DNA from 3 places in the Pseudofrankia saprophytica genome. Region 3 is predicted to be linked to each of the others. Evidence: predicted binding sites of a transcription regulator. Region 3 holds the regulator's gene; each other region holds the start of a gene.

Region 1 (2,266 bases), on a different contig from region 3:
TGACCTGGGGCACGCGCAGGAGATCGCCGCGCAGCTCAAGGCGCTGTCCGTGACGCTGACCAGCCGGGCGGGCAAGGAAGGCCGGCTCTTCGGCTCGATCACCGCCGGCGACGTCACGGAGGCCGTGGCGAAGGCGGGCGGCCCGGCGCTGGACAGGCGGAAGGTCCAGCTGACCTCGCCGATCAAGGCCGTCGGTCAGCACACCGTCGCGGTGCACCTGCACCCCGAGGTGACCGCCCAGCTGACCGTCAAGGTCGCCGCGGCCTGACGCGCGGAAGCGGTCACGCGGGGGCTCGGCGCCCAGGCGCCGAGCCCCCGCACGACACCTGCCCGGTGTCCCGGAAACGTCCGGGGCACCGGGCATCGTCGTCTCCGGACCGGCCTGTCCGTGTCATCGAATGTCGGCGTCGGCACGTCGCGTGGTCCACAAGTGGCCCTCGTAAGGCGACGCTCTCCCTGCAGGGGCCCCGTTCGGAGACTTTGGTGAACTTTTTTTGTGTCCACAGGGCGCCGGGGAGAATGCCCAGCCTGACAGCCGATCCTGGCCGGTAAGCCGCTAGTCTGTCCACAGCTCATCGGCCGTCGTCCCGAGGTCCTCCCCAGGTCGTACCGGCGTTGCCCACAGGTTTTCCACACATGCCTGTGGATAACTTTTTGCTGGTCGGGGGCTGTGTTCCCTAAAGTCGGCCACTCAGGGATCGCCGCGGGGCTCCGAGGGCGACGCGCGGGGAGGCGCACGCACGTTCGTCCCCATCCGGCGCGCGCGGCCGTCCCAGCGCTCCTGCTTGACACAGGCCGGCCGCCTCATCGAACATTTGTTCGATGCACGGTACTGGCCTGGGTCGACCAGCACTGGTTGACCGGCCCCGGTTGACCAGCACTGGTTGACCGGCCTGGTCAGCCGGGGGGCGGTACGTAGCGTTGTCGGGCCGTGCTGGAAGATCGTGGACGGGGGGTGAGGCGGGTGACGGTCACCGACATCGCGCGCGGTGGCGGCCAGCCCGTCGAGTTCGACCGCACACCCCCACACGACCTGCCGGCCGAGCAGAGCGTGCTCGGCGGCATGATGCTGTCCAAGGACGCCATCGCCGACGTCATCGAGGTGATGCGCGCGGGCGACTTCTACCGGCCGGCGCACTCCACGGTGTTCGAGATCATCGGTGACCTCTATGGTCGCGGCGAGCCGGCCGACACGGTCAGCGTCGCCGCGGAGCTCGGCCGGCGTGACCTGCTGGATCGCGTTGGCGGCCCCGGCTACCTGCATACGTTGATCTCCAGCGTGCCGACCGCCGCGAACGCGGGCTACTACGCCAGGATCGTCGCGGAGAAGGCCGTGCTGCGCCGCCTCGCCGAGGCCGGCACGAAGATAGTCCAGCTCGCCTACGGCCCGTCGAACGATGTCGACGAGTTGGTCGACCGCGCCCAGGCCGCCGTCTATGAGGTCACCGAGCGGCGCACCACCGAGGACTACTCGCCGCTGGGTGACCTGCTCAACCCGGCCCTCGAGGAGATCGAGGCGATCGCCGGCCACGAGGGCGCCCTCACCGGCGTGCCCACCGGCTTCACCGACCTCGACGAGCTGACCAACGGACTCCACGGTGGACAGCTGTGGATCGTCGCCGCCCGCCCGGCGGTCGGGAAGTCGACTCTGGGTCTCGACTTCGCGCGGGCGGCCTCCATCAAGCACGGAATGACGTCCGTCATCTTCTCGCTGGAGATGAGCCGCATGGAGATCACCATGCGGCTGTTGTCCGCGGAGGCCCGGGTCTCGCTGCAGAACATCCGGACCGGCCGGCTGACCGACGACGACTGGGCACGGCTGGCGCGGCGGATGGGCGAGGTCGCCGAGGCGCCGCTGTTCATCGACGACAGCCCGCACCTGACGATGATGGAGATCCGGGCGAAGGCGCGCCGGCTGCGCCAGCGCCATGACCTTCGCCTCGTCATCCTCGACTACCTGCAGCTCATGTCCTCGCCGAAGAGAGTGGAGAGCCGGCAGCAGGAGGTCAGCGAGATCTCCCGGTCGCTGAAGCTGCTCGCCAAGGAGCTGGAGGTTCCCGTCGTGGCGATCTCACAGCTGAACCGCGCCTCCGAACAGCGTGCCGACAAGCGGCCCCAGGTCTCCGACCTTCGCGAGTCCGGCAGCCTGGAGCAGGACGCCGACGCCGTGATCCTGCTGTACCGCGAGGACACCGTCGAAAAGGAATCCGCCCGGGCCGGCGAGGCCGACCTGATCATCGCCAAGCACCGTAACGGCCCGACCGGC
Region 2 (2,266 bases), on a different contig from region 3:
GGCCCCGCCCTCACCTCCGTCTCCCCGCCCAGCGGCGAGCCGTTCACCGGCCACCAGTTGACCGACCAGCAGGGTCTCCGCGTCAACATGCACCGTCAGCGTGTGCGCTGGGTCCATCAGCGCGGGCACAGGCCGGCACAGGAATCCCTCCGCGAGCGAGACCAGGGCGTCAGCGTCAGCGCGGCGATCACGCGGCGCGGCCACTATCTCGCCGTCCACCGACACAGGCCCGGGCTCGCCGTCGACCGGTGGTGGCGTGACGTCGTCCAGGGCCGCCCGGGCCGCGTCGATGGCCACCGACAGCCGGGCGCCCTCCTCCGCCGTCAGGACCGCCGACAGCCGGAACAGGCCGTCCGAGCCCGTCCGCCACGAAACCTTCCGCGCCGCCGACTGCTCCGACGGGTCCGCGGTCAGCTGGTGAAATCGGGACACGAGCCGCTCCAGCTGCCCGGCCGTGCAGTGCAGCGCATGAGCCAGCCACGACGGCTCCGACGCCGGCTCGGCCACCCGCGCCACCGCCCGTACCTTCGAGTACGACAGCCGCCCGGCCGCGAACGCCGCCCGCACCGCCGGCAGCCCCTCCAGTGCCCGGGCCACGGCCACGTGCTCCTGCGCCGTGCGGACCGAGATGCCACAGCGCCACGACAGCCACTGCGCGCACGTCGACATCCCGAGCCCCGACCACCCCTGACGTCGGTCGAACGCCGCGAGTACCCGCAACATCTGGCACGTCGCCGCCGCGATTCGCCCCGCCCACCCACAGATCTCCGCCTCCAGCTCGGGCAGCGGAGCCGTCTCCACCTCCAGCCCGGCCGAGCCGGATCCCACCATGCTGATCTTCTCCGCGCCGCTGATCTTCTCAGCGTCGAACTTCTCGTCGGACATCGCCACCACCGAGGTCAAGGAGTGCCAGGCCCAGTAACGGGCCGTCGATGCCGCCCGTCGATGCCACGACGATCGCACGCCGGTCCGACAGTTTTTCCAGGTCAGGGACCCGCCCGTACCTCCGACGGCCGGCCCCAGCCTGGGCCGCCGCCAGTCACGTCCATGGCGTGAGCCACGAGCCGTGCCGAAGACGCGTTCCGCGGCGTGCACCGGCCGGCCGCCGCCCGGCGGCTCGACGGCACGATGCCCGGCCGCCCGGCAGCGGCTCGGCGGCACGACGGACGACGGCCAGGCAGCGGCTCGACGGCCCGCCAGCGGCTCGACGGCCCGGAGGCGGCTCGACGGCTCAGCGAGCAGGCGAGCATGCGAGCATGCGAGCCAACCTCGCCGTGCGCCGCGGGCAGTCAGCGCACCCGCCGCGCGCCGCGCGTCATCAGGTCCCCGGCGAACCAGCAGGACGGAACATGCCGCATGGACAACCGTGCTCCGACCGGTGGATCTTCGCGTTCCGCGGCGCGCACCGATCTCCACCGGTCGCGGCAGGATGCCCCTAGGGACGCGCCTGGATCGCTTTCTGGGCTAGCGATCTTTGGTCGCTGGGAGGTCTTCACATCCGTGTCACGTTTCTGCAGGTGAGTGTGGCCCTTCGCGGCGGACGCCTTGATGCGGACGCTTTGATGTTGCGCAGCGCACAGCCCAGCTCACCGGCCAGGTCGACTTCTGTCACCTCAGAGCCGTGTTCGCTGGCACGCCGAGCCCGGCGCTGGCTGTGCTCGCCGCGGTGCGGGCCCTGTGAGTCTTGGCCCCGAATGACTCGGGCCCGCGGACCGACTGGCGGGAAGTTCTGGCTATGATCTACCGCAAGCACCTGCGCCACGGGGGGCGGATTCGTCCGCATACACGCGCGGGAGTCACGTCGTCATCCTGACGTTGGGTTGCCGGCCCCGGTTTCCGGCAGGCCCGCCTCTACGTAGAGGCACGTCCGGATAGGCGTGGCTGGCTCGACGGTGGACGCTGCTCAACAGCGCTTCGTCATATCCGGGGGACGAGGCGCGGGTGTGGAGCACCGTCGTGTTGTCCGTCGACCCCATCGGGGTCTGGATCCCGTCCTTCATGCCGTGCGCGGCGACCGCGGCGCGGCGGTGATCCGATGTTCCACGCCTACTTGGACGAGTCCGGCTCCGATCAGGCTCGCGATCCCCACACCTACCTGCTGGCTGCGGCAATCTGCGAGCCCGCCAAGCTCGATCAGCTCCGCTCCACCATGCGCGACCTGCTGCTTCCCGGACAGGTCAAGGTTCACTGGCGCGCGGAGCAGGAGAAGCGCCGTCGCCAGATCATGGAAACCGTCGCGTCGATCGCTCTTGAGCACATCGTCGTC
Region 3 (2,266 bases):
ACATCGTTCCGCGATGGCGGTTGTGGGTGCGGCCCGGCTACCTGCTCTACCGCACCGTGCTCGCGCGCCCGCTGGGGCAGGCGAACGTGCCCATGAACCAGCGAGAGGCGCAGCGTGGGGTTCGCAGCCGGATCGACACGATCAGCGGCACCGACGACGGCACCGTAAGCATCCGGGGCTGGATCAGGTCGTACGTCGACAACGACGAACCCATCTACGTGGGGATCTACACGACCTACCGCCGGGACGGCCGCGGCTACGTCAGCGTCGGCTTCCCGCTGCCACAGGCCAGCTTCACGGCCACCCTCGCGCCGACCGCGCGGGCCGGCGGCGGGCTGGTGCTGTCCAGCCGCGGCGACCTGGACCAGCCCGGGCACTATCTGACCTATGTGGACGCGGAGACGAAGGAGCTGACCGCCGCGGCGGTCCACGGCTTCGCCGAGCAGCTCGACGTCTACCTCGAGGACGGCGAGCTGCGAGCCGAACACGAGTTCTGGGTGTTCGGCCTGCCGTTCCTCGTGCTCCACTACTCGATCCACCGCAAGGCCGAACTCGGCTAGCCGAGTTCGGCTAGCCGAGTTCAGTCTCAGCGCCTCACGGAGTGCTCAGACGCGGCGCATGACGGCGACGACGCGGCCGAGGATGGTGGCGTCGTCGCCGGGGATGTCGTGGAAGGCCGGGTTCTCCGGCTGGAGCCACGCGTGGCCGTCCCGGCGGCGCAGCCGCTTGACGGTCGCCTCCCCGTCGATCAGGGCGGCGACGATCTCGCCGTTCTCGGCGACCGGCTGCTGGCGGACCGCCACCAGGTCGCCGTCGCAGATCGCCGCGTTGATCATCGAGTCGCCGACGACCCGGAGCAGGAACAGGGTGCCCTCGCCGACGATCTCACGCGGCAGCGGCAGCACGTCCTCGACCGCCTGCTCGGCGAGGATCGGCCCACCGGCGGCGATCCGGCCGACCAGCGGCACGTAGGCGGTCGCCGCCTTCAGCGAGTCCTGCTCGCCGGCCTCGCGGGCGAGCGCGTCGTCGGCCGGGCCGAGCGTGTGCACCCGCAGCGGGCTCACGCCGCCCCGGCCCCTGCCCGCGCCGGCCGTCTGCCGGGTCTTCGGGATCGGCCTGACCGGCCGGCCACCCTCGGGGGAGACCACCTCGATCGCCCGCGGCCGGTTCGGGTCGCGGCGCAGCAGGCCCTTGTCCTCGAGCATCCTGAGCTGGTGCGCGACGCTGCTGGTGCTGGTCAGGCCCACCGCCTCGCCGATCTCGCGCACGCTCGGCGGGTAGCCGCGCCGCTCGACCGCGTCACGGATCACCTCGAGCACCTTGCGCTGACGGGGAGTCAGGCCGTCGTCGTCGACGGGGCCGTCGGGGAAGGCGCGTACGGTGCCGTCGCTCTCCTCGTCGCCGCTGGCCGACGGGCGTCCTGCCCTGCGCGGCCCCCTGCCCTGCGTGGTCATGGCCTAGGTTCTCCCTCGCTCAAGGTCATGGTGCGGGACCGGGCCGCCGGCTTCTCATCGGCCTCACCTGTGGATAAGGGGAGCCGGGTTGCGCCCGATCGTGTGACGACCGTAGCCCGGTGGCGCGCGAATCTCAAACAGGCGTTCGAGCGTGTCTGCGTGCTCTGTCGGCCTTGTGCATGTAAGAATCGACCATCAGTTCGAAGCGGGCCCTGTCCTCGTCCTGACTTCCGCTACCGGCTACTGCCGCCGGTGGTCGCCAGTTGTAGATCTTGGGCTACCTTCCCGATGGCCCCAGATGTCTGCCGGGGATGTCTCCCTCGATGACCGGTCGCCACGGTTCTTCGAGGGCTCGCGCCCCGGACCCCCCGACGTTGGTTGAGCTTCGCTCGACGAGCTGTGCCGGGTAATGGCCCGGCCGCTAGGAGGTTTGGCGTGACGAACCCGCGTGGGGCCACCCTGGTCCCAGGGCGCCCGGCCCCGCGACAGCCGGACGGCGCCGATGTGATCGCCCTGCCCGTACCGAGCCGTCGTCGGTCGGCGAACGCCGCCCCGCCGGCGGTTCCCAGCCCGCTCGCGCGGGCTGTCGCCGCCGAGCACCCGGTCGCCGGCGCGAGGTTGGACCGCCGGCGGGCGGGACGGCCGGCGCCCGCGCTGAGGCTGACCGGCCGCGGCCGGGCCGTCGCCGGGCTCCTGCTTGTCCTCGCTGTCTGGGGCGCCACCAGCGCCGCATGGCTCGCCGTTCACTGGGCGCTCGCCGCCTTCTGACCGGCGGCGTCCTTCCCTGGCCCGACGCCCGCGCCGACCACCCG

Evidence for each region. The regulator LexA, encoded in region 3, represses DNA repair genes until DNA is damaged. The targets are predictions, from matches to a motif close to CGAACNNNNGTTCG.
Region 1: dnaB (replicative DNA helicase) is a predicted target of LexA. The motif match lies at 809-822, and genes of this name have one in related genera.
Region 2: FRCN3DRAFT_RS0222250 (HNH endonuclease signature motif containing protein) is a predicted target of LexA. The motif match lies at 1,071-1,084, and genes of this name have one in related genera.

Annotation. Positions count from the first base shown of each region.
Region 1 covers NZ_KI912266.1:1,367,365-1,369,630, reverse strand. Annotated here, with positions in the region: gene rplI (50S ribosomal protein L9) at 1-268, shown strand, start outside; gene dnaB (replicative DNA helicase) at 965-2,266, shown strand, end outside.
Region 2 covers NZ_KI912266.1:5,298,998-5,301,263, forward strand. Annotated here, with positions in the region: gene FRCN3DRAFT_RS0222250 (HNH endonuclease signature motif containing protein) at 1-885, opposite strand, end outside; gene FRCN3DRAFT_RS0222260 (DUF3800 domain-containing protein) at 2,036-2,266, shown strand, end outside.
Region 3 covers NZ_KI912267.1:34,604-36,869, reverse strand. Annotated here, with positions in the region: gene FRCN3DRAFT_RS0234720 (hypothetical protein) at 1-560, shown strand, start outside; gene lexA (transcriptional repressor LexA) at 606-1,454, opposite strand; gene FRCN3DRAFT_RS0234710 (hypothetical protein) at 1,890-2,222, shown strand.